Regions from separate parts of the Clostridium swellfunianum genome, predicted to be linked through region 1. Evidence: riboswitches for the same ligand, from Rfam matches in the RefSeq annotation. Region 1 holds a riboswitch; each other region holds the start of a gene.
The links. A riboswitch is a leader RNA that binds a small molecule or an ion and turns the genes downstream of it on or off. The one in region 1 is predicted to bind lysine.
Positions count from the first base shown of each region.

Region 2: linked by a shared signal. The riboswitch ahead of kal (3-aminobutyryl-CoA ammonia lyase) and the one ahead of NBE98_RS11355 (nucleoside recognition domain-containing protein) in region 1 are both predicted to bind lysine.
Region 3: linked by a shared signal. The riboswitch ahead of NBE98_RS16060 (APC family permease) and the one ahead of NBE98_RS11355 (nucleoside recognition domain-containing protein) in region 1 are both predicted to bind lysine.
Region 4: linked by a shared signal. The riboswitch ahead of NBE98_RS09065 (transporter substrate-binding domain-containing protein) and the one ahead of NBE98_RS11355 (nucleoside recognition domain-containing protein) in region 1 are both predicted to bind lysine.

Region 1 is NZ_JAMOFV010000006.1:2,391,942-2,400,166, forward strand. It holds gene NBE98_RS11330 (DUF4317 family protein) at 1-427, opposite strand, end outside; tRNA gene NBE98_RS11335 (tRNA-Leu) at 464-546, opposite strand; gene NBE98_RS11340 (DUF4474 domain-containing protein) at 828-1,736, opposite strand; gene NBE98_RS11345 (S66 peptidase family protein) at 1,901-2,815, opposite strand; gene NBE98_RS11350 (spore maturation protein) at 2,835-3,368, opposite strand; gene NBE98_RS11355 (nucleoside recognition domain-containing protein) at 3,384-4,022, opposite strand; lysine riboswitch at 4,163-4,345, opposite strand; gene NBE98_RS11360 (FAD-dependent oxidoreductase) at 4,475-5,752, opposite strand; gene NBE98_RS11365 (sulfide/dihydroorotate dehydrogenase-like FAD/NAD-binding protein) at 5,785-6,768, opposite strand; gene NBE98_RS11370 (D-alanyl-D-alanine carboxypeptidase family protein) at 6,922-8,028, opposite strand; gene NBE98_RS11375 (DUF2953 domain-containing protein) at 8,210-8,225, shown strand, end outside.
Region 2 is NZ_JAMOFV010000006.1:2,705,753-2,713,977, forward strand. It holds gene kce (3-keto-5-aminohexanoate cleavage enzyme) at 1-548, opposite strand, end outside; gene kal (3-aminobutyryl-CoA ammonia lyase) at 576-959, opposite strand; lysine riboswitch at 1,083-1,264, opposite strand; gene NBE98_RS12925 (HDIG domain-containing metalloprotein) at 1,581-2,174, shown strand; gene NBE98_RS12930 (protein kinase) at 2,229-2,816, shown strand; gene NBE98_RS12935 (hypothetical protein) at 2,840-3,001, opposite strand; gene NBE98_RS12940 (hypothetical protein) at 3,054-4,214, opposite strand; gene NBE98_RS12945 (hypothetical protein) at 4,207-6,387, opposite strand; gene NBE98_RS12950 (tubulin-like doman-containing protein) at 6,413-8,225, opposite strand, start outside.
Region 3 is NZ_JAMOFV010000006.1:3,406,536-3,414,760, forward strand. It holds gene NBE98_RS16045 (DUF3298 domain-containing protein) at 104-766, shown strand; gene NBE98_RS16050 (M3 family oligoendopeptidase) at 788-2,482, opposite strand; gene NBE98_RS16055 (TspO/MBR family protein) at 2,646-3,146, shown strand; lysine riboswitch at 3,326-3,499, shown strand; gene NBE98_RS16060 (APC family permease) at 3,629-4,987, shown strand; gene NBE98_RS16065 (hypothetical protein) at 5,094-5,447, shown strand; gene NBE98_RS16070 (spore coat protein) at 5,498-5,770, opposite strand; gene NBE98_RS16075 (hypothetical protein) at 5,789-6,004, opposite strand; gene NBE98_RS16080 (hypothetical protein) at 6,278-6,544, shown strand; gene NBE98_RS16085 (hypothetical protein) at 6,582-7,049, opposite strand; gene NBE98_RS16090 (anti-sigma factor domain-containing protein) at 7,143-8,090, opposite strand; gene sigI (RNA polymerase sigma-I factor) at 8,080-8,225, opposite strand, start outside.
Region 4 is NZ_JAMOFV010000006.1:1,977,061-1,985,285, forward strand. It holds gene NBE98_RS09045 (NADPH-dependent oxidoreductase) at 1-672, shown strand, start outside; gene NBE98_RS09050 (HD-GYP domain-containing protein) at 738-1,778, opposite strand; gene NBE98_RS09055 (amino acid ABC transporter ATP-binding protein) at 1,930-2,670, opposite strand; gene NBE98_RS09060 (amino acid ABC transporter permease) at 2,781-3,548, opposite strand; gene NBE98_RS09065 (transporter substrate-binding domain-containing protein) at 3,599-4,444, opposite strand; lysine riboswitch at 4,609-4,791, opposite strand; gene gndA (NADP-dependent phosphogluconate dehydrogenase) at 4,897-6,303, opposite strand; gene NBE98_RS09075 (TIGR04540 family protein) at 6,404-6,640, opposite strand; gene NBE98_RS09080 (HAD family hydrolase) at 6,794-7,426, opposite strand; gene NBE98_RS09085 (QueT transporter family protein) at 7,646-8,137, shown strand.

The sequences.
Region 1 (8,225 bases):
CAGAAGCCTTTCTATTCTTGTTTCCTACCCAGTAGTCACCTTTTGCAAGAGTAAGAACTACATCAGTTTCATATGTATAGTTTTCCAACAGCTTGGCTACAATTTTATCAGCACCTTGAGTGAAGTTTTCTGAATCCTCGCTTCTATACATGCTGTCAAAGTTTAATTGTGCCTCGTTGCCTTCTTCAACTGCTATAAAAGGAAGCTCAAACAATTTTGAATCTAAAGCTCCTCCAAGCATTTTCTTGAAATTATTTAAATAAAGCTCTTGAGCTTCGGTATCAATCATTGGAAAATAGCTTAAGTTTGAGTATAGCACTGAATTGCTGTCCTTCTTAATATAAACGTTATATATCTCTTTAAAATTAAGCATTACACTATCTAGCTTAAACTCTTTTTTCATTCTGTTTAGCTCTTTTTTATTCATTTGCCTACCCCCATCTTCTAATTTTGGACAAAAAAATGGTGCAGGAGACGGGACTTGAACCCGTACGGTCTCCCACACGCCCCTCAAACGTGCGCGTCTGCCGATTCCGCCACTCCTGCATTTCTTATTGGACTTATGAACATGTACTGCAAATATGTGATACATGTCTTATGTCTTTTACAAATATGATTATATATTGTTTTTTTGTTTTTTTCAAGAGGTTTTTATGAAAAAATTGGTGGAAGCATGTATAATAAATTCACCTTACTTAAGACTTAACTACCAATTAAAGTCTTTAGTCAGCCAGATAACTAGATAAATTGTTAACTTTTTATATTCTTATATTCTTTTCTTCTTATATTTATTTAAATATCCATCTAGCTATCCAGCTCTATCTTTTCTAGTTTATATACTTAGCGAATTTTTCTATTTTAGTCAGCAGTCGTTTTGGTTTGTCTATATTTATAATTTTTTCATAAAGCTCAGGTGCTTGCTCATAGATTGCATTGATTTGATCAGGGAAGTTATCATAGTGCTTAGCAATTTCATTATACTTGTCGCATAAAAACTTATTCTTTAGCTGTATGGCAATATCTGAAACAAGTGTCCGTGTAGCTGGCTGAGGTGTGTGAGGCCTGTCAAATTCTAAAGCTACAATGCTGCCGCTGATTTTTATTTCACTATCTTTATAGCCAGCATTTTTTAAACCTTGTATAAAAGCTTTCTGCATTACCTTGTCCTTAAAATTAATGCTTAAGTCCATTGTCAACTCATAAGGATTAGAAAACAATCCTAGCTTAAAGCCAGTGAGCCACCAGTGCTTTCCCTCTCTTGTAAAAAGCTTTTTACCATATTTTTTTAAAGTATAAGACATTTCAAGAGCCTCATGGTCGCTTACAGTATAGAAAAGCGGCCCCTTGAAAACTCCTGGTATCTCTATGTCAGGACCATCCGTTGCATAGATGCCTATCTCTGCACCTGTAGGCAAATCATATTGCCCCTTCCAAAACTCTATAAGCCATCTTCTTCCCTCATATTCAAAGTAAATAGGTTCGCAATCTATAATCATTCCAAAAAGCGCTGCACCTTCATCATATAACCTGCAATAGCCCATGCTCCTTTGCCAAGCATTCATATTAGAATAAAATATGTCCTGCTTTTCATCGTAGGAGTATCCAGCAGCTTCTATCGCTTTTTCCAATCTATCATCTACTCTATCACTATCTAAATCAACAAACCGTGTTAAAATTTTTTCTTGCTTTTTCTTTCTTCTATAAGTAGACAGATCTGACATTAAGGCTGTAAACATAGTTAACCCTCCTTAATAGCCGGAAGCAGGAACAGCCTATGTATACCGATTTACTTCGGTTAGCCTGCCCACTTCCTCATTATCTTTTTTCACAATATATTATTCCGAAATAATAAAAATGTGTCTGGCTTTAGCATATGAATGCAGAAAAGCCAGACACATTTTTATCTTATAAACTTTATTTTGCTACTCCTTGTATCCATTATGCATTTTGCACCTAAGGGAATTGTAGACATTGGATAGCAATGGCCAGATTTGATATTATACATTACCGGCTTGTTATAATCAGCTAAAACATCTTTAAGCATGTCAACCACAGTATAGCTTTCATCTCTTGTATTAGTGCAGTCTGTAAAATCCCCAAATATTATTCCTTCTGCTTCCTGAAGTTTTTGTGAATATTTAAGCTGATACATCATTCTATCTAATCTAGCTACAGTCTCGCCAACATCTTCAATAAAAAGTATCTTACCCTTAGTTTCTATTTCATATGGAGTTCCAATCATGGAGGTTATAAGCGCTAGATTTCCTCCAACAATAGTTCCTTCAGCTCTTCCTTCCACCATAACCTGAAAGCTTTCGCCCTCTGGATTATACAAGCTTAATTCACTGTCCATGTTTAATGCCTTTTCAAAGCTTTCTCTAGTAAAGCTGTCAAAATCATTCAGCATGTTTGATTTAACCATAGGACCATGGAAGGTTATAAAATCGCATTTTTGGTTAAAGTTTATATGAAGATTGGTTACATCGCTGTAGCCAACAAATATTTTAGGATTCCTCTTTATCATTTCAAAATCTAGCTTATCCATAGTATGGGAGCTTGTGTCTCCGCCTCTAATGCACCAAATAGCTTTAACTTCTTTATCCATAAACATTTCATTTATGTCTTCTGCTTTCTCTTTCCCTGTACCTGCTGAATATCCATGAATAGAACGATAAGTGCATTTTCCCATCTTTACCTTATAGCCCATATCCTCTACAAGCTTTTTGCAGGCATCAGCTTCATCTTTTGTAACTGGAGAGGAAGGCGCTATAATACCAACAGTATCTCCTTTTTTAAGCTTATCTGGAAAGATCATTTTTTACACCTCTTTAAATTTAGAATACTAGGTTTGTAACAATTACAGCTACAATAAGGCTTATTACGTCAACCAATAATCCTACTGGTACTGAGTGTCTGGTTTTGCTTATCTTAACAGAACCATAGTATACAGCTATAATATACATAGTTGTTTCAGTGGAACCCATTGCTACAGAAGCCATTTTTCCAATTAGTGAGTCAGGACCATGCGTTTTAAACAATTCCACCATCATTCCCTGCGCTCCTCCACCGGACAAGGACCTCATAATTCCCATTGGCAGTATTTCAGCAGGCATTCCTATCAGGTTAGTTACTGGGCTAAGAAGCTTTACAACTATATCCATTGCCCCTGAAGCTCTAAAAATTCCAATGGCAAACAGCATTGCAACCAAATAAGGTATTATTCTTACTGCTGTTGTAAACCCTTCCTTTGCACCTTCAGTAAACACTTCATAGACCTTTACCTTTTTAATAAAGCCGTAAAGCGGTATTCCAAGCAGCAGAAGTGGTACAGCATGAAGCGAAACTTGACCCATTATATATTGAAACATCTTTCTTCCCTCCTACTAATTATCAGCATTTTCAATGCTAACTGTTTCATTTTCGTCTATGAAATTCTCAATTCTATACTTTTTTCTTTTAGCAAAAAGCTTTGTAAGAAAAATAGCACATATGAAGCATACTGAGGTTGAAAGAAGTATTGGCCCTATAACCTCAGTTGGATTTTTAGAACCTGCTGCAACTCTTAAGCCTATAATTGTTGCTGGTATTAGCGCAACACAAGCATCATTTATAGCCAAAAACATTACCATATCGTCAGTTGCTACTCCCTTATGTTTATTAAGAGAATCCAGTTCCTTCATAGCTTTTAATCCAAGAGGTGTGGCAGCATTTCCAAGCCCTAAAATATTAGCAGAAATGTTCATAATCATTGCGCCCATAGCAGGGTGCTCCGCAGGTACACCTTTAAACAACTTTTTCATCAGAGGGCTCACAGCTTTTCCTACAAGCTTTACAAGTCCTGATTTTTCAGCAATAGCCATAATACCTAACCATAAGGTCATGGTTCCTATAAGACCTATACATATTTCCACTGCTGTGTTCGCAAAATTGAAGGCTGCATCACTAACAGCTTGTACATTTCCAGTAAAAATTGCAGTAACTACTCCAATAACAATTAATCCTAACCAAATTACATTTAACATTTCTTTTCTCCCTTCATTCTTTTCTTAGAGTCTTGTTTCCCCATGAGCAATTAATTTTGGGTAAACAAAAAACACCTAACAGGTTTGTCGGGTGCTTGTACAATTATATCAAAACCAAGACAATCCTCCCCTCTTGCTCAATGTGAGATAGCACAACATCATAGCATGGAGCAAACACTATGATGACAGTTCTGTACCTGTTCAATACAGCCCCAGCACCAGGCTTTGGTGCCTGACACTTCGGCGATGGCTCCTTTCTCAATACGTCATAGGCTTCCAGCCTCAATATAGCTACTATTAGCAATCGCGCCTCTACCCCACCCCTTTGGATGAGGATTTTATTTAGTTATATGGTTAATATTGTAACATCATATTTTTTTCCAGTCAATACAAACTGGAGAAACTTTCAAGGACACAAAAGCGAAAGGACAACCTTAAGGCTGTCCTTTATCCTATAATAATTTCTGTGCTAATATATCGGTTAAATTAAGCTTTTCAACTCTATTCTTTATCTCCACCACATCTGTAGTATAAAGTCCTATGCTCTTCATTCTATTGAAATACTCAGCTCCTGCAAAGGTATATCTGTTTCTTCTTCCTTCCTTTGTCATCATCTTGTAGTTTGCATAGGAAATTATATCTCCTAAAGCCAAAGCTCTTGGGAGTATTAAAAGAGGCATTCCAAGCGCACTTCTCACAGCGTTATGACCTGCTAAGGCTCCAGTACATATAGCCTCTGTGTGGCCAACAAATAGCCCACCCTTCTCGCCAGCACAGAACAAATTTTCAAGCCCCTTAATCTTCATGTCGTCAGTTCTAGGCGCAACAGACAAATACCTTATGGAATTTCCTTTTCCTCCGGCGTAAGGGTCAACATACTTTGCTTTTTCAAGCCCTGGTATCTTTCTTAGCTTATCGAGAGGATAATAAGAGGTCATAAGCTTTGCATGACCAGTATCTAAAAGAATTATATTTTCAGCAAACTCCTTTAAAGCATACTGCTGACAAACCTTCATTTTAAGCTTATCCAAGTTGACATCCTCTGGCGGCACCTTTAAAACAACGACACCTTTTTCATCTAATTCCTTTACAATATCTTCAGAAAGGCTTTCCTTGGCAAGCTTGCAGGAACCGCTCATAGCTCCATAGGCATCATCATCTCTTTCACCCTGAAGATCTTCGATACCTGCCCTTGAGCTTAAGCTTACTCTAGGACCGAAGGCAGGACATCTAAGCACACACATAGAGCAGCCGTTTCCATATCTTAAACAGTTGCCCATTGGTCCTGTGGAGCCTGTAGTCTCAATAAATACATCCCCTTCTACATATGTGCCGTCGGATAGATATATTCCTTTAAGCCTGTTTCCTTCCTTCTCTACATCAATAACCCTTGCTAGAACATTTACTTCTATGCCCATATTTACAAGGTGTTCTCTTGCTTCTGGTTCTATCTTGTTTACATCGTACAACCAGGCATGCTTGTGTCCCGGAAATTCTATGTTTTTATGTCTGCTGTTTGCATCAGTTATATTTATTAAATCTCCTCCGCCAAGGGCAATTATTTCTTCACTGGCTGTGTATCTTCCGTTGTTTCTCATTATACCGCCTACGTTGCCAAGTCCAAGAAGCATATCGGTTTTTTCATAAAGCTTAACAGAAGCTCCTGCTTTCTTAGCAGTAATAGCAGCAGAGCAGCCTGCCCAACCGCCGCCTATAACTATAACCTTCATCTAAATTCCCCCAAATCATTAATAATAGCAAGCTAAATAAATCTTCTACCTTCAAAAATGTATTTAGGTTCAATTTGAACCTTGCAAAGCTTTTTAACCTTATGACCTTTAAATCTTGTGGAGCAAGCGCCGCATACACCTTCTCCACAGCACATCTTAGCGTTATTGCAGCAGGAGAAGTCTACTTTGTCGCCGATATATTCCAGCACTTTGTAGTTAAGAATATCAGGTCCTGAACAGTGTATTAAATTTATTTTTTCGTTTTCAAACAGGTTATTTAGAATATTTTTTAGTTCTTCAGAAATAACTCCATTTTGCAAGGTATTGCAGTTTATAACCGTGCAATTGCACAATTCCAGATACTTGTTTATGAAAATATTTTTATAGTTTGCCTTGTCTAAAACTACAATTATGTTATTTCCATTAGAGTACAGCTTTTTCATAACCGGCACCATAGGCGCCATGCCGATTCCTCTGGCTATAATCACCGAAGTGCCTTCCCTGCTTCTGTAAATATTTCTTAGTCCTAAATCTCCGTTCCAGTAAGGGCCTCTGACTAAAATAACATCATTTTCCTTTAAAAGGTTTATGCTCTTTGTCTTTGGACCCTTTACTTCAATTGCCACTGTCAAAAGATTGTCGTCCACATTAGTCTCCATGATGGATATAGGAACATCATAAAATTGAGAGGTTTTTGGAGTTCTCAAAAAAACATAGCTTCCTGGATGAACTAAATTCTTAACAAGTTCATGAGGAGCTGAAATAGAAATAACAATAATATTTTTTTCCACTGTTTCTTTTTTTGCTACTTTACAGCTGTATATCTTTCTTCCCTGCTTAGCTTTACCGCTGTTCCATATATATTCCTGATATATGCAAACACCCTTCCAATTAATACAATCACAGAATGTTTTCCCGTTGAGCTGCGAACAAGTTAAGCAGTCCCCTGTCTCAGCCAAATGGCAGGGACAGTATTCCGTACCTGCATCTATGCAGTCGCGTATTTCATAGTTCACTTTAACCCCTCCCTAAAGCCCGTAATACCTATACTATTAAGTTATTTTGACATTGAGAAAAGTGTGACAATAAAATTAAGAATTGAAACCTACTATAAAAATTTAAATAAAAAAAGAAAGCCCTTAAGGCTTTCCGAGTATTATATAACTTTCTTAAATACCTAACAATCTTCTTAGTATACCTTTTTTATTAATATTTCTATCAGCTATAAGAGGCTTAGAATATATCTTCTTTCCTTCTGTGTATATATCAACATTTCCAAGCTTAAAGTCTTTCTTTATAGGACCAGTTATCTCATAATTTGGTTTTATGACTTTCACCTCATAATCTAAGCCCTGCTTAACTGGTATTATTATATCCTCTTCAGCAAGAAGCTGAAGCTTTTCCTTTTCGTTATCTACTGGTACCTCACTAACTACGTCACCTTTTGAGAAGAACTTTTTATATTCATAATTTTTAACTACATAATCATTTATCTTCTCTGTTTCCTTCCATCTTCCTGGTGAGTTGAGCACAACAATTATAACATCATGGTCTTTTATTGTAACGGAGGTAACAAGGCATTTGCCTGCCTGACCTGTATAACCTGTTTTAACTCCTGTTGAGTTTTCAAGCATTGACAATATTTTATTTATGTTATGAAAGCTTCTTGTAAATCCTTCTTCATTACCATCTACGTCCTTTGACTTAACTATTTCATTGAACAATTGATTTTCTCGAGCTTTTGCAGTTATAACAGCCAAGTCATAAGCTGTTGAATAATGGTTTTGGCTGTCTAAGCCATGTGGTGATTCAAAATGAGTATTATATACACCAATTTGATTTGCATATTCGTTCATAAGTCTTACAAACTCGTCAACGCTTCCTGCTAAGCCTTCTGCTATAGCAATTGCTGCATCATTTCCTGAACGAAGCATTAAACCATATATAAGTTCCTTTAAAGGAACTTTTTCTCCTTTTTTATAGCCAACAGTTGATCCTCTTATGGAAGCTGCCTTAGCTGATATTTCTATCTTTCTGTCTAAATCTCCATAATTTAAGGCAACTAAAGCAGTCATTATTTTAGTTGTGCTTGCCATAGGAACTAGCATGTGAGCATTTTTCTCGTATAGTACCACTTTTGACTTAGCATCTATTGCAACTGCAGTCCTTGCGTCAATATAAGGTTCTGCTGCCTTGACCTTAACCTCAATTAAATTTGCACTAATCAAAGCCGTTATCACTATATATGAAAATATTTTATAAAATTTCCTATGCATTATAATCACCTCACAGTTGTTTTTCAAAATTACATACTATTATATATTTTTTCACTTATAGCTTTTATTAGTCATAAAAAATTATGGAAGGAGTTCTTATTTGATACATAATCACTGCTGCTGCTTATAAAATGTTATACATTGGTTATAATACCTTATATATCTACTGGAGGATTTAGTTATGAAGTGGAGCATTT
Region 2 (8,225 bases), 310 kb from region 1:
GGTTCTGCACTTATCCCACCATTTACCCCCATAACAAAATTAAAATGCATTGGCGCCTTAATATACCCTTTCTTTTGAAGTCTCACTGCCATATCAATCATTCCCTTATCAAAAACTTCAACTTCCGGCTTTATTCCAAGGCTTATCATTTTATCACCAAAGGCTTTTATCATATTTTCTGTATTAACAAAAATATCGTCTCCACCAAAATTGCAGGTTCCACAATCTAGCGTTGCCATCTCAGGAAGAAGTTCAACAGGTTGAAGCCTTTCCTCAATACTCATTCCAACTGCCCCACCAGTTGAAGGTTGAACAATTACATCTGGACATCTCCTCTTTATCTCTTCCATACACAGTCTAAATCTTTCCTTATCCTGAGTAGGAGTTCCATCATCATACCTAACATGAAGATGAATTATACTTGCTCCTGCTTTATAGGCTGCTTCCGCTTCTCTTCCTATTTCTTCTACCGTATAAGGTACATTAGGATTTTGTTCTTTTGTTACTTCTGCTCCACAAATTGCAGCTGTAATTATTAATTTATCCATGCCCATCCCCCATACAAATATTTAGTTTTATCTTTTTCTCTGTTTATCCTTTGGAACTACGCAAGTTCCTGTAGCTCTGCAAACAACTATTGGCTTTTCAAGCAAATCTGCAGCTGAATCATTGATATCAGTCCTAGGCACAATAACTTTTCTAGCTTCAAACTCCATTTTTCTAGAAGTGTTTCCCCAACCTACAATTTTTCCTTCAGCCTCAATAAAGTCTCCAGCATAAACAGGCGCTAAAAATTCTACATTTTCATAAGCCCTGAACAAGCCTTCATCTCCATCGTTTCTAATCAGTAGTTCAGTAGCAACATCTCCAAAAAGTTGAAGCATCTTAGCACCATCTACTAAGTTTCCACCATAGTGAGCATCATGCATGCTCATTCTAACTCTGATAATTGCCTTCAAGATCATTCCCCCTTCTCAAAAAAATAAAAAAGGCACTGAAGATTCTCAGTGCTTTGATGGCATGGTAATTAAAAGCTACCATTCATCCTGTAGCCATCTATGCAATGAAAATCTTATTCTCATCACATAAATAGCTCTCCATGAATGATAATTCACGGCAAGAATAAAAGTGTACCTCTTACTCCCAAGAAAATGTTCAAGAACAAACATATTCTTTCGGCAGGTAAATCCTTCATCTTTAATATTGAAGGTTCTTCTCCTTAACACTTAAAGATTACCCATTTACTTGCGCCTCTATTTATGTATATATTTGTTAATTTTCTGATTATATTATATCGCTCTTTTTCTTTTGCTGTCAACACAATTTATTGAAAATTGGGATATTTCAATCATCTAGCAAATATTATGTTGTCTAAAATTTATTTTAAAATGATAAAATTAAAACACTATAATTTTATTATAATAGCTCTTACTTTATGTCTAAAATGTTAAAACTAATACTTAACATTTTATATAATGCAACTTTAAAACTTAACACTTGCAATAAACACTTGACACATGGAAATTATATAACTAATATGTAAATAATAGAAATGAAGCAAAAGAAAGAGAGTGAGAATTATGTCTAACTACAAACCAACAAGAGAAGAAGCTCTTAAACTTTTAAAAGAATTTAATAAAAGCGACAGCTTAATAAAGCACGCACTTTCAGTAGAAGCTGTTATGAAGCACTTCGCTGAACTTTTTGGTGAAGAAGATGTAGAGAAGTGGTCAATTGTAGGGTTGGTACACGACCTAGATTATGAAATGTATCCAGAGCAGCACTGCGTAAAAACTGGAGAGATACTCCGAGAAAGAAATTGGCCTGAAGATTATGTTCGTGCAATTCAAAGTCATGGATACGGAATTTGTATTGATGTGGAGCCAAAAGAAAGAATGGAAAAAGTACTTTATACAACAGACGAACTAACCGGTCTTATTGCTGCAACAGCGTTAATGAGACCTAGCAAAAGTATATTAGATACAGAATTAAAATCTATTAAGAAAAAATGGAAAACCAAGGGATTCGCTGCTGGAGTAAATAGAGAACTTATTGAAGGCGGAGCAAAAATGCTAGATATGGAGCTTGATAAAGTTATCGAGGAAACCTTAAAAGGCATGCAAAAGGAAGCTGAAGCTATAGGCTTAAAAGGAAATGTGGATGCTTTAGTGTAACATTTTATAGCTACTACTCATATTATAGTAGAAAGCAATACTTTAGGTGCATATATGGGTAGAAAAAATTATTCTAGCAAGTATACAGATATTGATCTGTTCGAGTGTAAATTTCTTGGGAAAGGACACAACGGCATAGTATATAGGCTTCCTGACGGAAAGGTTATTAAAATATGCTATGTAATGAAGGACTTTCATGGTGAAGCACATATATTGAAAAAAGTACGAGGCAGCAAATACTTCCCAAAACTATATGAGGTTGGCGGGAATTATATGATAAGAGATTATGTTGATGGATTGCCTCTAAATAAATACATAAAGAAGAATGGCCTTAGCAGGAAACTTGTTGTAGATATATTAGAGCTACTAAAGGAATTTGAAAGACTAAAGTTTATTAAGCTTGACATTAGGTGTAAGGATGTATTTGTTGAACCTGATGGCAGGCTTATGGTCATTGACCCTCAAAAATTTTATAGTAAAAAAAGAGATTTCCCTCAGCACCTTTCTAAAGGACTTTATAAGCTTGGGGTTTTAGATGACTTTCTTATTATTCTAAAGCAGGAAAATCCTAGTCTTTATAGAAAATGGGTTCATAAGATTAGGATTTATATTGAGCAAAAGAAAATGGAAGATGATGATTAAAAATGAAGAATGAAGAGAAATCTTCATTCTTCATTTTTAAAATAATCTATAAGATTAATTATCTCTTTGCAAAGCTCTGGGTTGTCCAGAAGTTGCTTCTTATCAAAATCGATTTTCTGTTTTTCCAGCTTTTCTACTGCTTCCCTATAAATACGAAGTGTTTCTACGTTTATTACCTTATTCATACCCTCACCTTTTTATTTTTTATATTATAGTATGAATAAGAATCCTTCACTGCTACAGGTTATTCACTATTTCTTTTACAGGAATAGCAGTTATACTTGCTCCTGGCATATCAGGCATTTCTCCTACTTTAAAATTCATCCTGCTTCCTTCTGAAGGAGTTACCTCGCAATAATAATATTTTCTGCCACTTAGCTCAAAAAAGTTTCCTGGTATACCATCTGCCCCCTCAACAGCAATCGCAAGATGTCCGCCTCCTTCAGGGAATACTATTCTTAATAGCACGATATCATATCCCATAGAAAACAGAATTGCTGCTGAACATATTCCATGGCAATCACAGTCTCCTTCTTTATCTACAAGTGTTTCTAAAGGATATCTTACATATTCCTCCTGGTTTTTAGAAGCTATATCTTCAACATACTTAAGACTCTGCTGAAAAGCCATTACTGCAGAAGCCTGGTGAAATGTAGTAAAACCTCTACTTGCGCACTGACTTTTAATCTGTTTAGCAACCTCAATAATTTCGGTACAAATTCCCTCTAACACATGTTCTCTTAGGGACATAGAAGAATTATCTAAATGCTTCTTAGTCTTATAATCCGCATATCTTTCAAAACTAACAGGAACATTAACACTAAACCTAACAGCATGCTGCATTCCCAATGGATCATTATTGTAATACCACTCAAAGTATAGAGTATTTGTACTGCTCGAATCTAAATCCTGCTCTTCTGCAATACTCTCCTTTTGCTTTAAGCCTTTACTTTTCTTTATTTTTCTCTTTCTAAAGACAAAGGCGATACAAAGGAAAGCAAGCACAAAAATTTTAATATCAAATACTCTGAAGAGAATATGAAACATCAAAACTAGTACTATGGCAATAATTGAAACAGCATCTATATTTTTTTGTCCCCTTTGATATTTTAAGATTAGCTTTCTCACTTCAAGTTCATTGTCAAGGTAGACATATAAGCTTTTTACTACTATAAATCTGTATATAAGATAAATGGTTATAAATAAAAGGCCAACATACAATATATAAAAGAAAGCTGCAGCAGCATTCATTGCAATTTCTGAGGCTTTTGATACACCAGCTATATTTTCAAACTGCAGTATACTCATAACGGTTTCCTTTGATATATAATAGAACAAGATATTTAGAGGGATTATATAGAGCAGTATGATTACAGAAAGCGCAGTAAGCTCAAGCATTCTTATCCCCCCTCATACTATCTTCTTTCTCATTAGCTTTTTCATTTGTTTTAATCTTTTTTACGGAGGTAATATCATTAAAATCTATCCCCAAGCAAAGTCTAACAATAGATATACAGTTAGTATAAATATCATTGCCTTCTACAACAGATACTTGAAAATTAGACAGCTTGCTGTCTCTCATATCCTTAACCACTCTATGCACTTCTGGTGAAGTAATAAATAAGGAATGCTCTTCAAGAAAATCATTATTTATATATTGAAGAAGATACTTAGACTTTATAATACCTTTATCAATCCAATTGCTTAGTTCCTCTCTAATATCATCCTTATACTTAAACTTCATGTATTCAAAGAAATCCAGGTCAACATAGGGCTGAGAGGCTTTTAATGCAAAACCTAAAAGTTTTCCCTCCATATCTTCTCGTTTAAAACCTTCATATATTTCTAATTCCTTTATAAATTCTCTGTATATATCTGATATTTTAGGTGACTTTTCCTTATAGAATTCTTTTCTGTCCTTAAAATTCAAGATATCCGTAATTAAATTTCCTAAGCTTTCTTCTTCCACTAAAGGCTTAGAATTTATATTCTTAGAAACTGTTCTGCAATTTTCAATGCAGCTTATAATAAGCCTCTTCTTATTATTCAAGTAGTTAAGAAGGTCCTTCTGTATATCTACAATACTTTTCTCTATATAAAGGCTTATAAGAGCTCCGCTTTTCTTAAATATCTCTTCTTTATACCTTTCCAGAAAGGTTTTAAATCTCTTTTGTGTAAAAAGAAAATCTAAGTAAGCTGTGGAGCAAAACACTAATAGGAAAAGAAGCAAAAAAACTATATTTAGACTTGGTGAAAGAAATGGAACAATAATATTTACTATGGCATATAAAAAAAACACGCCTAAGGTTAAACATTTAAAGATATATCCAATTAAATTAGGGTAATTATTTACCCTGGAAGTTAGCTCCTTATTTAATCTTGAGGTATCACTATTTATACTAGATTTATTATTAGGCCTTTGCTTTGCAATTTCTTCTTCTAGAAGACTAATGTATTTTACTGCTTCTCTTAAACTATATTTAAAAATTATATCCTTTAAGTCTTCTTCTATATTATCTATAATCCTATCAATCGCAAGTGTATTATTTGTATCTATAGTTTTTCTTACCTCACTAAGGCATTGATGTTCAATGTATTGCTCCCAATTTTTAAAAATATTTGGATATGCTGCTATATCCTTTGGAAGAACTAATTCAAATTTTTTTACATTGCTCAGCTTATACCCCTCATCCCCCTCAACTATGTTTACATCTCTTCTAAGCATATTTCTTTGATTTTCATAGGTTAATAAATCGAATACTGTATAGTTTCTATAGTCTATATTTATCTCATAGGTTGATGCATAGTTTAATAAATCTACGGATAAGTATCTGGCAAAGTCCTCTAGAAGTTTATCCTTAAAAACTGTTAAGGTTGTTATACCTATAGTTCCTACCTTATAGGAGCTTTCTTCCATAAGCAATCTTCTATTAAAATGTGAAAGAGGAGGATCTTTTGAAGGAAGTATATTAAGGTAAGCAAGAATACCGCAAATATTCTCAAGCTCCTCTTTAGGAATCCTTGTTCCATCATTTGAAACACAGTGAAGCATATACACCTTTGAATCAAGACTTAAAATACTCTCCTGCTGTGATATAAAATCTATTACTCTATTTAGCTTTCTTATTGACTCAAGACTATTCTTATCTTCAAGCAGCCATTCCTTGTCCATTATAGGAAGCATAAATAAAGATACTCCTGAGTGCTGGTCTTTATCTATATTGCCATAATTTAAATTGGTTAAAGTTTTTACTACCTCGTAGGCTGACTGTTCCGAATTATATACATCCCAAAGCAGATAAATATTAAGCTTTACAGAACTCACATTTTCACTTCTTACCTTATAGCCTAAGTCAACAAGCTTATTTAAGTGCTTTGCTGAAAGAAGTTTATTATCAACTATGGCTTGTATTTCTTCAGATACATTCTCTATATTTTCTACTGAATAGTAATCTACCACATTTAAAAAATAGCTTGGTAAATATGATAAAAGTTTTTCAGAAAAATTAAGAGCCCTCCTCCCAGAAGGCCCAAGAGAAATCAAAAGTGAAGGATTAAAAATCTCGTCCATATCTATCTCCTTTATTTTTTATGGACTAATTTGCTGCTATATCGCTAATGACCTTGTTCCTTGCAATAAAATCATCTGAAACCTTGTCTTTAATATATCGATTTATACAGTGTTCCTTAAGCTTATTCTTGCCAAACTTATTTTTAGCATCTTCCATAAAGCTCTTAAGCATAGCGTATATTTCATGGTTTTCACTTATCTTTCTTATAGTTTCCTGATAATTTCCGCCAAGTTCTAATTCGCTAGGAATCATGTTATTATTTTCTGGTATAGCCTGATTAACAATTTTATATCGCTTACTTGGAGCAAAACTGATGCTTATATTGGAAATTCCAGCCTCTCCAAGATTCTCTATCGTTTCATCTCCACCAAACAAACAATATTTAGATGGATAAATATACATATACTCATCATCCTCATACCTTATATTTAAGTACGAAGTATTTTCTTGTTCAATAATTGCTCCATAAGCTTTAGCTAAAGAATAGCTTAGAAGTATATCGTCTAACTCTTTATCTAATTCCTCTAATCCTACATAAGCTTCATTTAAGTGAAGAGGATACGTCTTTGAAGCTAAAAGCTTTAAATAGAACTGCCTATAGTGCTTTATATCTGGAAGATAAGCTGCGCAAGCCCCCATGGTTATATGAATAACATCAATAGAATATGGATTTGTAGTTTCCACATATCTAGCCCATCTTGAACGTTCTCCTGTCTGATTTCTTATCCATTCATCTACTGCCTCAGGAGCTTTTATTGTAAATCCATTATTACTTTCCCCTTTCAAGCATCCTATGTAATAACATTCTGTCCAAGATACCTCAGGATTTTTGATAGCTGACCAGAATGGTTTTGCAAGCTTAGCTGTTACATCAAGCTCATTTTTTATAAAATCATTGAATTTATAGCTCTTACTTTCTTCTTCAATCTTAGCCCTGTTATATTCATAGCTTTTCTTTAATATATCCATAATATTTTCTTTAGCAATCTGCTCTTCAACTTTGTTTCTGCAAAGCTTAATAAGTTCCTTTGAACCTTTTTTTACTTCCTCAACTAAATTCTTACCTTCAAATAAGCTAAATAAATTAGCAGATGAGCTATTATTAAAATGCTTGTTGAAATATCTATCATAAAAATCCTTCGTTATCATTTCTCTTGAAATAATATTTCCACCATATTTCTTTTCGCTTTGAACATCTATTTTACTTATAAAGCTTGTTATTTCCTTGTTCATCTCTGCAGTTTCGCTTATTAAATTGTTAAGAGTACTGTTCAATCTATCTAGGCTATCCTTTACCAGCTCATATCTTTTGCTAAAGACCATATATTTAACCTTCTTATAAGCCTCCTCAATGTATGAATTAAAGGAAGTTATAAGGTTGCTCTTAACGTTTTCCTTTCCTTGAACTATCTTCTTATTCTTTTTGTCAGTTTCTAAATTATTTATCTCAAGCTCTATCCTTGATCTTTCAAGAGTAACTGAAACATTATTGTTAATATCGCTGTTAAGCATACCTCTTATCATTTTTAAGGCTTCAGTAGTAAACACTATTCCCCTTCTTACAGTGGTTTCTGAAACAAACCTATTAAGTCTGTCATTAGCTTCTTTAAATCGTCTTTCTTCAATCTCCTTAAGGTTCTCCCTTGTTTGTTCAATTATGTTGTCGACCCCGTTGAGATTCCTTTTGCTTCTAACCAAATCATTATATTTAGTTTGTGCCTTCAGCCTGTTCTGCTGAGTAAAATCTGATATTAAATCATTTAAATCCATTAATGAATTCAGTTCAGCTACGTATGCTTCAGCACTTTCATGTAAATCCTGTTCTTGCTCTTTATCT
Region 3 (8,225 bases), 1.0 Mb from region 1:
ACATCTTATTCCACCTATGAATAATATAAATAATAAGGGAAGGTTTAATATTAACAGATTGATATTTTTACTTAACCAGATTAGAAAAAGGAGTTGGATGGCAGTGGGACATAGAAGAAAGCCTGCATTAATTACAGATGTTAAAGTTGAAAGTCCTGGTCTAAACCTGACATATCCCAAGGTCAGCGGACTCAAGCATAAAAGTGCTGAGTCTGGCATTAATAGATATATCAAAAAAGAAGTTCACAAGATACTTAAAGGCGAGGGCTATGGAAAAGATGAAAATAAGAAATTTACAGGTGGCTATACTGTCAAGCTTAATAGAAGAGGGACTCTAAGTATTAATATTGAAGTTTATCATCATGTAAAAGGAGAAGAAAAGGGAATAACTATAAGAAAGACCATCAATATAAGCTTAAAGGATGCAAGAGTATATTACTTGAACGATTTATTCAGCAGGAAGTTAAAGAAATCTAAGGTAATTGGAATATTGAATGATATAATTAGGAACCAGGCAACTTTTCAATCTGCTGATCTAATTGGAGAGTTTGATGGAGTTGATCTTAATCAAAGTTACTTCCTGACAGAAGATTCTATAGTTATATATTTAGATAATGAACAGATTAAGTCTTCAGAATGTGGATTTCCTGAATTTGAGATACCTTTTTCAGAGATTGAGGATATAATAAATAGCAAGGGACCAATTGGGAGACTCCTAAGAGATAGAGATGAAAACCTAAATAACGAAGAAACAGCAGACGAGTAATCGTCTGCTGTTTTATTTTAATTATAGTTTTGCATCATCAATACTATTTAACTCATTTTCTATATGTCCTATGATAGAACTTATACAGCCATCTTCGAAAGGCGATATAAGGTTTGCAAGCTTAACTAAGCCCACAAACGAATCGCTTCCCCCTGCCTTGCAAAGTGTTAAATAATCATTCCAAGCATTTTCCCTATTATCGCTGGCTTTTTTAAAGAATTGGAAGGCGCAGATTTGAGCAAGCGTATAATCTATATAATAAAATGGAGAACCGAATATATGGCCTTGTTGATGCCACCAGCTGCCTCTTTCTAAGTAATCATTATCTGCATAGTCTCTGTGAGGAAGATATTTCTTTTCAATTTCCCTCCAAGCATGTTTTCTTTCAGCAGGAGTTGCCTCTGGATTTTCATATACATAGTGTTGAAATTCATCAACAGTAACTCCATAAGGTATAAATAAAAGTGCTTCAGCAAGGTGAGAGAACTTGTACTTATCAACATCACTCTTAAAGAATAAATTCATCCAAGGGTAAGTGAAAAATTCCATACTCATGGAATGAATTTCACAGGCTTCATAGGTTGGAAAATTATACTCAGGAATCTCGTAATTTCTACTGCTGAACACTTGGAAAGCATGACCAGCTTCGTGAGTTAATACATCTACATCGCCTGAAGTTCCATTGAAATTTGAAAATATAAACGGAGATTTGTATTTGCTTATAAAGGTACAGTATCCGCCTCCGGCTTTTCCTCTTTTGCTTACTAAATCCATAAGCTCGTTTTCAACCATAAAGTCGAAAAATTCTTTTGTCTCAGCTGATAATTCATTATACATTTGATTACCACAGTTTAATATGAATTCTGGATCTCCCTTAGGTTTAGCATTTCCAGTTTTAAAGCTGAAGCGTTCATCGTAATATTTGAGTTCATCTAGTCCTAGACGTACTCTTTGTCTTTCCCTAAGCTCTGTAGCTGTGGGAACTATGTACTCTTTAACTTGCTTTCTGAAGTTTGCAACCATTTCAGAATTGTAATCTGCTCTTAACATACGGTCATATCCAAGAGCTACAAAATTTTCATATCCAAGCTTTTTAGCAATCTTATCTCTAACCTTAACAAGCCCATCATAAATCTCATCTAGCTTTTGCTCATTTTCAATCATGAAGCCGTACTTTGCTTTATTTGCTTTTACTCTCATATCTCTGTCAGTTGATATTTGAAAGGGAGCAAGTTGTGAAAGATTTCTTTCTTCGCCTTCGAACATTATTTTAGCAGAAGCCATAAGTTTTGTGTATTCGCTGGAAAGCTTGTTTTCAAGCTGAAGGTCTTCTATTATTTCTGGTGAGAAAGTTTTAATAGTCAGTTCAGCAATATTAAAAAGCTGCTTTCCCCATTTGTCTTCAAGTCCAGTTCTGAATTTGGAGTTAACTAAAGAACTATAATAATTTGAAACTAAGCCTTGATATATAGGAGTATTTTCATCGAAGAAGGTTTGCTCTTCCTCGTAATACTTATCTGTTGTATCGATAGTATGACGAATGCCTACTATTTGGGACATTGATTCAAATTCATTTCTAAGCTCATTTATTTTTTCCATAACTGAGCTTTGAGACTCAAGGCTTTCAGCATTATTAAAGTCTCTTAAAAGTTCATCGAAGCAGGTTTCCAATTCTTTAATATTTGGTCTTTTATATTGGAACTCGCTAAATTTCATGTAGCCCACATCCTTTATAATAAAATCTGAAGATATATTACAATTATATGGTTTAGAGGATAAATTTACAAGATATTGTGTGCTAATTACTTAATAAATATAGCATATTTTTTGATTAAGTATCTTATATTAGGATTAGAAACAATATAGGGAGGAAAATTATGTGTTAAATCCTTTTAAGGTGAACGGTAAAAAGAATATTTTAGCTCTAATAATAAGTATAGTCTTAGCAGAAGGTATAGGTTTTTTAAGCAGTTACATAGGTATGACAGATACGAAGTCCTATGAGAGTTTAATAAAGCCTGCCTTTGCTCCACCAGGATGGGTGTTTGCTGTGGTATGGCCCATTTTGTATCTTTTAATGGGAATAGCGGCCTACAGAATTTGGATGAAGGGAAGAGAAGGTGCAGATACTAGAAAAGCTTTAATCTTATACAGTATTCAGCTGTTTTTAAACTTCATGTGGACTATTATATTCTTCAGATGGAGACTTATAGGTCTGGCATTTTTTGAACTTATGCTTCTCCTAATTTTCATACTGCTAACAACCTTTGAGTTTTTTAAATTTGACAAGCTAGCAGGTATTATAATGATTCCGTACATACTTTGGGTATCCTTTGCAGGAGTTCTTAACTTTACACTATGGATGTTAAATAATATGTAATTATAATAACAATATAACCATATAAATTCTTATATGGTTATATTGTTATATTTTTTTATTGCCATCTCTTAATGTGATTATAGCCTACTTTCAAGCTATATTTATTTGGTTTGTCTGATTTTATTATTGACTTTCTTCTATTCATCCTGCATAATACTATTCGTGAAGTGTAATTAAATAACTAGGATAGAGGCGCGGTCTTTATGAGTACTACTGTGGATGAAAGCATAGTGAAGCAGCAGGAAAGGAAAAATCGCCGAAGCATACAGCAAAAGCTTTAATGCTGTATAGCTGGTTCTGCATAGAATATGTGCAGAACTGTCACAAGTATTTTGTGGAGAGCTATCATTCAGTGGATTTAACATGATGTTTATATTTGTGCGTGTTATTAGGCCTTGAGTGTACTGCTCAAGGCTTTTTTATATGCTTATTCTAGTTTTTACCCTTCAAAAAATTATTTGCCTTTATAGGAGGGGTTTAAGATGGAACAAAATAATAATTTAAAAAAGGACTTAGGTCTTTTTATAGCAACGGCTTTAGTAACAGGGAACATGATGGGGTCTGGAATATTTATGCTGCCTGCAACTTTGGCAGGAAAGGCAGGTCCGGGTGCAACAATGTCAGCCTGGCTTATGACGGCCTTTGGGTCTATACTTCTAGCTTTATGCTTTGCAAGCCTTAGCAGAAGATTACCTAAAACAGGGGGGCCTTATGAGTATTCTAAAGCAGCCTTTGGCGAGTTTTCAGGCTTTATGAATGCTTGGCTTTATTGGAACGGTTCATGGATAGGAAACGCAGCTGTAGTTATTGCAGTGTCAAGCTATGCTGGTAAGCTTATTCCAGCAATAGGCAGCAGTAATCTTGGAGCATTTATATTTGCCACAGCAGTTTTATGGATATTTACACTAGTTAATATAATAGGCGTTAGAATGGCTGGGAAAATACAAACAGCTATAACAGTTTTTGAAATAGTGTTATTCTTATTCTTTATAATCTCAGCTGCTCTGCACTTTGATATTAATAATATAACTCCGATGTTCCCTCAAGGCAAAGGAATGGAAACTATGCCTGCAGCTGCAACTTTAACTTTATGGTCCTTTGTCGGATTGGAAAGTTCTTCTATAGCAGCAGGAGAAATAAGAGACCCTCAGAAGAATGTAGCAAGAAGTACTATAATAGGTATATCTATAGCAGCAATAATGTATATGGCCATTAACTTTTTTGCAATGGGAGCATTGTCACAAGCAAATCTTGAAGCAAGTAAGGCACCAATAGCAGATATATTAACTCAGTATTATGGAAGTGGAATGGTTCAATTTATCACATTGGGAATAGTTGTAAGCATACTTGGAACAACTATTGGATGGCTATTATCTACAGCTAGAGTTGCTTTTGCAGCAGGAGAGGATGGAGTATTTCCAAGCTTCTTTAAAAAAGTTCATCCAAGATTTAAGACACCGCATATTTCACTTATTGTAGGTTCAGTGTTAGTAAATATATTATTGCTCATGAATTATGCTAATAATAAAACTTTAGTTTCAGCCTTTAACTTTACAATACTTTTAGCAACACTTTCCTTCCTGCCTGTATATGCAACTACAGCAGCCGCTGAATTAAAATATATATTAAAAGAGGGAAAGAGATTTAATCTGTTAACTGGAATTAAAACTTTCTTTATACCTGTATCTGCCCTTATATATTCAGGTTGGGCAATTTATGGTTCAGGCTTGGAAGCTGTGTTATATGGACTGCTTCTAGCTGTACTTGGAATCCCAGTATATGCTTATATGAAGTATAAAAATAAAACAACAAACAGTGAAAGCAGTAAGACTGCAGCTTAATCTCAAAAAGCATGCTAATGTATAGTTAACATGCTTTTGTGCTTTTGTAATATTAAACAGCAATATGGGAAAGATAAGCATAGAATTTTTCGATAGGAGGATTACTATGAAGATTAAGAGAATAATTATTTTTGCGCTATGCTTAATGCTTATTGGCATTAGCTACCAATCAGTAAAAGCTGAGTCTCAGCTTAGAGTAATAGCTTCAAAAACTGTTCTAAGACGAGGAGAAACAGGAACGATAACGATACAAGGAAAGCCAAACACAAGCTATACAATAAATACATCCTATGTGCTTGGAGATAGAGAAATATCTGTAGCTCAAATGAGAATGGCAGATGAGAATGGTCAAGCAACTTTTAATTGGGTTGTTGACAACAGAACAGCCCTAGGAACTACAACTGCTACAATTTCAGGCGGAGGAGAAAGAATTGAAGTAGCACATACTGTAACAGAGTAAAAAACAAACTAGTTATCTAGAAAAAAGTTCTAGATAACTAGTTTTATTATTTACATTAACTCATTTGCCATTGTGTTAGCATCATCTTTAGCTTTTTGCACATCAGCATCTTGAGCATCCTTTATTGGATACCAGCCCTTTTGTCTCATTGCATCGAATACTTTATATTGAGTATCCTGAGCATTTTTAAAGTTGGTAACAAGAGTATCTCTAAGATTTGGACATGAAGTTTCAGTTATTCCTGTACTGTAAGCAGAAATAACTTGTTTTTCAGTAGCTAATAAATCATGCATTAGGTCTTTTTCAGTAAGCTTGTTATTCATATCATGTACCTCCAATTTTTATTGGTGAGAATCTAAATAATTTTTTAAACCGTCAAAGCTTTGCTTATGAGTTTGGCTAGCTTGGTTGCAAAGATTTTTCAGGTTCTGATCTGTGCACATGGATGCATATTCGTTGTATTTCTTAGTCATAAGAGCTTCATAGGAGATTTGGTCTTGTATTACCTTTAGATTGTTGCTGTCTAATTGTGGTTTTTGATTTTGTGTATTAGGCATAAAATTCCCTCCTTGATAATTCGGTATTAACCTACAAAATTATTATTTGCATATAAAAATAAAGTATAGGTGGTAATTATATGAAAAACTAATAATTTATATTGAAAGAAAAATGCACAAATAATATTGTGATTTTTAGCTTTATTAGAAAAGATAAGAAAACTTTTTATAATAGTAACAAAATATTAACAACCTTTTAAAGGTTAATTAATACTATATTCCTAAAAGAGTGATATAATAAGCACATAACCAAAAAGGAGAGTGCTAATAACTATGGAGTTATTAAATAGAGGTTTTTCTAATTTGTTAGTAGCTGTTTTAATTTTTGCTGCATTAGCTTTTTTTATCAATATACTTCCTGTAATTGTTGTAATAGGCATAAGTATTTGGGGAATAAGCTATGTTTATAAAAAGGTAAAAGCATATTTTATTGGAAGAAAATCTGTATTTAGAAAAAGCAAAGATGAAGTTGAAATAATAAATAATATGGATTTATCTGAAAGTAATATAATAGATGTTGATTACACTGAAGTAGAATAATAAAGGGATTGTCTCGTTTTGAAACAATCCCTTTCCTCTATGTGGTTATACCTATATCGTTAGCTTTACCAAGGTTTAAATCCCGGGTATCTATGTTTCTTAAGTTTATATCCTTAATTCTGTCAGGAATATTCAAGTTGGGACTTTCAAGCTCTCCACCCATAGACTTTAGAATTTCATTAATCTGAGTTTCGCTTCCTTGTGGTGCATCTACTACAACCTTATAATTTATATCCATTACTTCCTCAAAATTGCCCATGCCGCTAACCATTGGGCTGGCTGCTATTAATGGTGCTTTATCAGATACTTCGCTGGAATCGCCAGAGCGCAGCACTAAGTCTGAAAGACTTGGAGTATTCTCATTGCCGGGAAAATTAGTATCCACATTGTTATTTATCATATAATGCTCATTTAAATCGGAGTATGCTTTATATCCTGCTTGATTCAGTTTTACAACTGCCTCATTGGCATTTTTTATGCCGCTGAAAAATCCTTCTATTTTCATTCTTATAGCCCCTTTCTAAGTATGCTATAAGTATTTTTACACTGCAGTGAAATATTATTCTGAAAATAAAAAGCACTGCTAGCACAGCAGTACTTAATTTTTGCCTTTAGATTCATTCTTTTGATTGTTTTGATTGTCTTTAGAATCATCCTTCGTTTTGCTTTTGTCACCATTTTTATTACTGTTTTTTCCATTAGTAGAATTAGGCTGATTGCTAATAAGGTCTTGATTTTTCCAATTGCTTGAACTTGAGTTGGAATTGTTATTGTCATTTTTATTACCATTGCCCTCATTATCTTTATTTTTATCCTTTGGAGAGTTTGGGGCATCACTATTAGCATCAGGTTTTTTAACTTCTTTATTTTTATTGTTTTCCTCAGAATTGTTTGGCTGTTTATTTTCGTTATCAATATTCTTGTTCTGTTTGTCTGACGCCGGAGTTGAAGCTTTATTTTCATTATCTAAGGACTCAGGTTGAGCGTCTTTTGACTTTATTACATTAACCTTTAGGTTGTTTTTCTTAGCATACTCCTCAAACCTAGATATATCTGGTTTTTTATTAGATTTAGATTTTTCAACTGAAACTGTTATGGTTTTACCACTTTGAATATAATCCTCATTTATAAAATTATCTTTTTTTGCCTCGTCTACTATCAAATCTAATCCTTCGGTAAGGGACTTGTTTTTTATGTCTATAGAAGCTAATACCACTTTGCCATCATCGTTTAACGGTATAGTTTTTAGAATTCTATCCCATCTGTTTACCTTAAGCTCAATAGATGGATTTATGTTAACTACAACTGAAGCTGTGGGTGTGTAGTAGGCATAACTTACAGTACCAGATAACAAAACAAACACTAAAGAAGCTGCAGCTGCGGCATATTTATGATAAGGCGTCTTTACTAAAATTTCGCCAGTATATATTTCCCCTACACTTGGAATTTGTTTACCTAATTTAACTTTTAAAAATTGACCGTTGTTAGTCATTATAGAAGCCTGTCTTTTATGAATCTCCATAACGATTCCGGTGCTACTTTTCATTATTTTCACCTACCTTTATATTTAAGTACGATTTTATATATGGATATTCATCGGTTGAAAGTATTAAAATTAAAATTAAAATGTATTTTCTCCACTTTTCTATAAGCTTTCTATTGCTTCCCGTTAAAAGCATTA
Region 4 (8,225 bases), 410 kb from region 1:
CCTCAGGAAATGCTGGATCAAATACTTTTGTCAGCTCAGTCCATGCCTACTTCTATTAACGGGCAACAGCTTTCTATAATTGTAATTAGAGACAAGGATAAAAAAAATAAAATTGCTGAGCTGGCAGGCAATCAAATTTGGATATCCCAAGCTCCAGTGTTTTTAGTATTTGTTGCAGATTTTTATAAAACAAGAATAGCAGCTGAAAAAAATAACTTAACACAAGAAATTCACGAAAGCGTGGAAGGTACTCTGGTAGCGACCTTTGATGCAGGCATAGCTATGGGTGGAACTATAGCCGCAGCTGAATCATTAGGTCTTGGAATTGTCCCTATTGGAGCGGTTAGAAAAAAGCCTTATGACATTATTAAGCTTCTAGGACTTCCAGAGTATACCTATCCGATTGCAGGACTAGTTGTTGGTTATCCTGCAGACGAGTCAGCTAAGAAGCCTAGAATGCCTTTTAAAGCTTATGTGCACTATGAAAACTATAATATGAAAGATGTGAAAGACGCCATAGACGAGTATGATGAAATAATGATTAATTATTACAAGGAGAGAGGCGATAAATCTACAACCTGGAGCAAGCAAGTTTCCGAAACCTACAAGCAGGTTTATTTTCCGGAGGTTTATCCTAGCATTAAAGCTCAAGGCTTCAAAAACGATAAATAGCACAAAAGCCTGCTATGGCTTAAATGAGTCTAGCAGACTTTTTTCTTTAGGATATATTGTCTTAGCTAATTAACTAAAGCTTCAATATATAAATCCTTATTATTCTTTAAATCGATAAAGCCACAATCATCTAGAAGAAGGGGTCTCATCAAATCATTTAAATCAATTTTAATTATTTTGCATATTTTTTTACCATTTAATAATACGCTTTCACCTACATAATAGTTAATAATATGATTTAAAAATATACTGCAAAACTCATAATCCAACTTTCCCAAGCTTTCCTTTTTTATTATCTCTAGAGCTTCAAAGGGACTTTTTCTCTTTTTGTATATCCTATCTGAATTTACTGCATCAAATACATCTGCAATAGCTATTATCCTTGCAAATTGATGTATTTGTGTATCCTTCAAGCCTAATGGATATCCTGATCCATCCAATCTTTCATGGTGCATAAGCACACCATAGCTTACTGATTTGTCCAAAAACGGTATTTCCTTTACATAGTTATAACCTATTACAGAATGAGACTTTATTTGTTTATACTCATTATCATCTAGCGAGTCTGGTTTGTTTAAAATATTTTTATCTATTTTAGTCTTGCCAAAATCGTGTAGAATGGACGCATAGGTAAGTAGATTCAATTCAGCTCCACCAAGACCTATCCACTTTCCAAGTATAGTACTTAGCGCAGCAACATTAACACCATGCCTATAGATAATATCTCCTCCACTGCCATAAAGCACAATATTCTTTATAACTGCACTAACTGACTTCAACTCATCTTGTATTCGGGCTGCAAAACGCCTTACTTCTTCAATCTCTGATAGTTTTAAAGCATCCATATTTTCAAATACTCTTTTTATATCAAAAGCTATTTCATTAAAGTTTTGTTCTACATCCTCAACAGTTTTTACATTGCTATGTTCACTATTATCTTCATAATATATCTCAACTTTATTATAAATATAATTCTCTCGTAGTTTACCAATAGCAAATTTAGTAATCGGAACCCCTTTGCCAATTAAGACAGTGCCATTAGCTACTATTTCCTTAGTTGAAATCATACCCGGAACTAATTCATGGACATATAAAAGCTTTTTCATTCTAGTCACCTTCTATAATTATATGCTAACAAAAATTTGATTTATTAGTTATAATTTCAACATATAAATTATAATTCCTTTATCAAAAGGTGACTAGTTTTGTCGTAATTGATTTATTTATCGACAAACAAAGTTAATGTTAAGCTATTACTTAAACCGGATTCAATGTACGCTTTAAAAACTCCTTTGTACGGTCCTGACTTGGATTGTTGAATATTTGTTCTGGGCTGCCCTCTTCAGCAATAATTCCCTTATCCATAAATACCACTCGATCCGATACTTCCTTTGCAAATCCCATTTCGTGAGTAACTACAAGCATTGTAAGGCCTGAATCTGCAAGTTCCTTCATGACCTTTAAAACCTCTCCTACCATTTCTGGATCAAGAGCAGAGGTTGGTTCATCAAACAGCATTACATCCGGCTCCATAGAAAGAGCTCTAGCTATAGCTACACGCTGCTTTTGTCCTCCAGAAAGCTGTTTGGGTTTTGCATTTATATATTGTTCCATTCCAACAACTTTTAGATAGTTAAGCGCTACCTTCTCAGCTACTTGCCTTGAGCGATTTAGAACCTTGATTTGACCAACCACACAGTTGCTTAAAACATCATGATTATTAAAAAGATTAAACTGTTGAAATACCATACCTAGCTTTGTTCTGTAAACACGAATATCATGCCTATCATCTAAGATGTTTTCTCCGTTATAAATTATCTCTCCCCCACTTGGTTTTTCCAAAAGATTTATACAGCGAAGAAGAGTAGATTTTCCTGATCCTGATGAACCTATAATAGAAACAACTTCACCTTTATTTACAGAGAAATCTATATCTTTTAGTACCTCATGAGATCCAAAGGCTTTGCTTAAATGCTGCACTTCAATTACTTTGCTCATTGAAATTCCTCCTTTTAATAGAGACAGGTCCAAACTCCAACCTTAGTCCCACATATCAATTGCCCCTAAAGATAATTCGGAGCTATAATTCTCTTCCATAATAATTTACCCTAGCCGTTTTGTGTTCTTCTAATTGCATCCTCAGGGGTTTCAACCTGCATTTGGTTTGCATACATAATGTAATTTTCAGGACCATCCAGCTTTCTTTCAACATAACGAAGTATTCTTGTTACTGTAAAGGTCATTACAAAATAAAGTACACAAGCAACAAAGAAAGACTCAAAATAGTGGAAGTTCATTCCTGCAACTGATTTTGTTTGAAAGTACAGCTCTGATACAGAAATTACATTAAGCACAGAGGTATCTTTAATATTTATCACAAACTCATTACCAGTAGCTGGCAATATATTTCGTACAACCTGAGGCAGTATTACATTCATCATAGTTTGGAAGTGGCTCATACCTATAGCATGTGACGCTTCAAACTGTCCCTTGTCAATTGATACAATTCCTCCACGGACAATTTCAGCCATGTACGCTCCTGTATTAATAGACACTATAAAGATTGCAGCCGTTAGCTTATTCATATCAAGACCAAAAGCTTGCTTTGAGCCGTAATAAATTACCATCGCTTGTACAATCATTGGTGTACCTCTAAATATTTCAATATAAACAGAAAGTATAATATTTATGAATTTTAGAAAATACTTTTTTAACCCTCTTTCAGGCATTGGAACTGTACGAATTACCCCAACCAGTAAACCTATTAGAGATCCAACAATAGTACCTATCATAGCAACCAGAAGAGTCATTCCAGCACCACGAAGGAACATAGGCCAATTTTTTGAAACTATTTTAATTATCCAATCAAGACTCATATCTTGTATTAACCTCCGTTTTCATAAAACTGCGTATGCAGCACATTATTTTAATTTGCTGCCGGCTGATTTTTGATCGCAGCATCCATTATTGCTTTACGCTGATCTTCTGTAATTCCCTTTAGTGTATCATTTATCTTAGCAGTTAAATCGCTTCCTTTAGCAACACCTACAGCTATAGCTGTATCATCATCGGAAGTTTTAAAACCTTCCTTAAACTCTACCATTTTGAAGTTGCTGTTTGCTGCTTGTGCGCTGATACCTTCTGGACGTTCGGATACATATCCATCAATCATTCCAGATTCAAGAGCAACTCTCATAACCGGAAAATTGTCCATTGCTGACTGCAGCTTTACATCTTGAATTTGATTTATAACTGAGTAATGGAAGGTATTTAATTGAGCAGTAACTTTTGCACCATTAAACTCCTGAATTGATGCAGCATCCTCATACTTTCCACCTTTCTTAACTACCATAACTAAATTTGATTTATAATAGTTGTCGGAGAAGTCTATAGTCTGTCTACGCTCCGCTGTTGGTGACATACCTGCAACTATTGCATCTATTTTTCCTGAGGTTAAAGCTGGAACTAAACCATCCCATTCTGTTTTAACTACTACTAATTGCTTTCCTAAACCTTCTGCTATTTTCTTTGCTATTTCAACATCATAGCCACCCGCATATTCTGACGAACCTTCAATCTTGACAGCTCCATTTGACGCATCCATTTGTGTCCAATTAAAAGGTGCATAACCTGCCTCAAGACCTACTTTAAAGGTTTCCTGCTTTGGTGCAGATGCAGAAGCATCCTTTTCAGATTTACTTATCCCACATCCTCCTAAAAGCATTACTGCTGATAATGACATTGCAATTAGCACTGATAACTTCTTTCTCATTACTATTCCTCCTAAATATAAGTATTATTTTGATAATAAAAAGCGCTATCCCCTTATGAGGATAGCGCTATCTTATGAGCCAGCGGCCTTAAACTATACGCAAAAAAGACCTGAGGATACCTCAGGTCGCAATACGCAAATTGGACCTAAACCCTTCTTTTCCCATATGAGATAGCACAACTTAATAAGCCGGGTAGCCTATTAAGACAGTCCTGCAGCTCTTAACTGCAGACCCAGCAAGCAACACTGAGAATATTGCAAGCTTCGGCGATATTTCCTTCTCCTTAGTATCAACACCTTCTCAAACTCCACTAAAGACTGTTAAACATCGCGCCTCTACCTCACTAGTAAAAGTGAGGTCTTATTAAATTATGTTTAGAGTTTACTATATTAAAGCAATGCTGTCAACACTTTTTTGAAACTTTTAAAACAAAACAATTCAAAGTCATTGACTAAAACCATTTATAATGGAATGTCCCTTCTCTATCAACTCTCTCAAAAGTATGTGCTCCAAAGTAATCTCTTTGAGCTTGAAGAAGATTTGCAGGAAGAAACTCACTTCTGTAGCTGTCGAAGTATGCTAACGCACTAGAAAAACCTGGCGTTGGAATACCATATTTAACGGCGGTACATATAACCTCTCTCCATGCATCTTGATAACTTTCAAGTATATTCTTAAAGTATGGATCAAGCATTAAATTTGCCAGTTCAGAGTTTCTATCATAAGCATCTTTTATTTTTTGAAGGAATTGAGCTCTTATTATACAACCACCTCTGAATATCATTGCAATACTACCGTAGTTCAAATTCCAGTTGTATTCTTTAGCAGCTGCTTTCATTAGTGCAAACCCCTGAGCATAGGAACAAATTTTGCTAGCATATAAAGCCTTTCTTATTGCTTCTATTAGATCGTTTTTATCTCGATTAAAATCAGGAACTTTTGATCCCTTTAATATCTTGCTTGCTGCTGTACGCTCACTCTTTATGGCAGATATGCAGCGCGCAAACACTGCTTCTGTAATAGTTGGCGTTGAAATCCCAAGATCCAAAGCGCTTTGACTAGTCCATTTACCAGTACCCTTTTGCCCTGCTGTATCAAGTATAACATCAACCATAGGCTTCCCAGTTTCTTCATCATACTTTGTAAATATGTCCTGAGTTATATCTATTAAATAGCTGTCAAGCTCACCCTTGTTCCATTCAGCAAAAATCTCATGAAGTTCTTTTGCTGATAATCCAATCACATTTTTAAGAAGGACATATGCCTCAGAAATAAGCTGCATATCGCCATATTCAATTCCGTTATGTACCATTTTGACATAATGTCCCGCTCCATCACTACCTATGTAGGTGCAGCAAGGCTCTCCATCTACCTTTGCGGAGATAGCTGTAAGAATAGGTTCCACAAGTCTATAGGCATCTTCCTGTCCTCCCGGCATTATAGCCGGTCCCTTAAGAGCTCCTTCTTCTCCTCCTGATACACCTGTTCCGACGAACCTGTAGCCTTCTTTTTCAAGCTCTTTATTTCTTCTTATTGTGTCAACAAAGAATGAATTTCCTCCATCTATTAAAATATCACCTTTAGATATAAATGGCTTAAGTTGTTCTATTGTATCGTCAACAGCCTTTCCCGCCTTAACCATCATAATTATCTTTCTTGGAGTCTCAATGGAGTTTACAAATTCTTCAATAGAATAAGTTCCCACAAGATTTTTGTTCCCTATCTCACTCATAAAATCATCTGTTTTTTCTCTTGAACGATTATATACAGAAACTGTAAACCCTTTGCTCTCTATGTTAAGAGCAAGATTCTTCCCCATAACGGCAAGTCCTATTACTCCTATTTGCTGTTTGCTCATTATATAAGCTCCTTTCTTTTAATTTCCTTGGAATATTATGTACTATACTATGCAATCTACAATATTATTCGCATTAATGATTATAAATTATGCGGCATAGTTAGTTGTTAAGTTTTTTTGATACCTCATCTATAACGGCTTTTCTATCCTCTCCTATGATACTGATAAGTTTAACAGGCATAAAACCATTTTTATAAACTCTATCTTCATTTTTCTCAATTATAGCTATAATACTTTCCTCAAACTTCTCCTGCGTAATTAATCCCTCTCTATAGGTATCAACTAAATCCATTAGCTTTGTAGCTAGTTCTCTCGGGTTTTTATATACTGCTTTCATGTCCGTTCTCCTTTTATAGTTTCTTTATTACTAATATGATACATTTTTTGTGTAAATATTGCAAACACAAATATTCTTTTTTAATAACTTTTATTGAATAAAACAAAACGCACTACCATTAAATCAGTGCGTTTTCTATATTGATAATACTGATTATTCTTGCTTAACAAGCTCTAGCAATTCATTAAATCTTTTAATTGAGTAATCATATTCGCTTACCTCGCCAAAGCCATAGCTAGCATAGATAAATGGAATACCCGCAAACTTTGCCGCCTTTAAGTCTCCTTCTGTATCTCCTACATAAACTGAACTTTTCAGCTTATTTCTTTCTACAACAAGCTTTATATTTTCACCCTTACTAAGTCCTGTTCTGCCTGGGTTCTCAAAATCCAGAAAATATTTGCCAAGGTTATGATATTTTAAAAACACTTCTATATAACCACATTGACAGTTACTTACTATAAACAGCTTAGAGTTACTTGATAATTCCTTAAGAGTTTCCTCAAGATTATCATATAGAATTCCACCATGCTTTTCTAAATACTCATTCTCTAATTCACAGCAGTCCTTCATCAATTCTTTAATTCTATCATCGCTTAAATTAGGAAACAGCTTTCTTCCAATATCTATTATTTGAAGTCCCATTGTTCCCTTTAAAATTTCCTTTGTTAGTTTAACATTTATATCCTTATTATTTTCAATTATGGTATTCCAAGATTTTAAAACTCCATCTGTGGAATCCCATAAGGTACCATCCAAATCAAAAATTATGCTGTCTATATTCATAATTCTTCCCCTTTCACACTCTATAATGTCATCCATAATTATGATACCTTTAATATCAAATTAATACAAGGATGTATCCAGCATAACTTATCAACTCTAATTCCACTTAGTTATTAATTGACTAACGGAGATAAAGCTGTTAAAATGTACAGGTATCTAAAAGAGATATCGACAGTTCGAAACCATCCTGTCGCTAAACAAAACTAGGAGGTATTAAAAATGAGGTTTAATGTTCGTAAAATTGTATTTGGTGGTTTGATTGGCGCCGTATATGCAGCTTTAACTATGGTTTTAGCACCTATAAGCTATGGTGAAATTCAGTTCAGAATTGCAGAAGTTCTAACTATATTACCTTTTTTCTCAGGTTTTTCTGTTTTAGGACTTTTTATAGGTTGCATTGTATCTAATATTTTAAGTCCAATAGGTCCATTAGATATGATCTTTGGCTCTCTTGCAACTTTAATAGCTGCAATAATGACATATTACATTGGAAAGAGCAATTTTAAGTTAAGAAGGTTTCTTGCTCCATTACCAGCTGTAGTAGTTAATGCTGTTATTATAGGACTTTTAATAAGCTATACTGCAAATATTCCATTTATTATTCCTGCCATTCAGGTGGGTTTTGGCGAGTTAGTAGTTTGCTATGTATTAGGTTTACCTTTAATTATGTTAATTGAAAGAAATGAAAAACTAAAGAACTACTTAAAATAGTTAAAACGAAAGCTTCTGAACATTTCAGAAGCTTTCGTTTTTTATATGCTAGCATTAGTATATCTATCATAGAATAAAGTAAGAATAA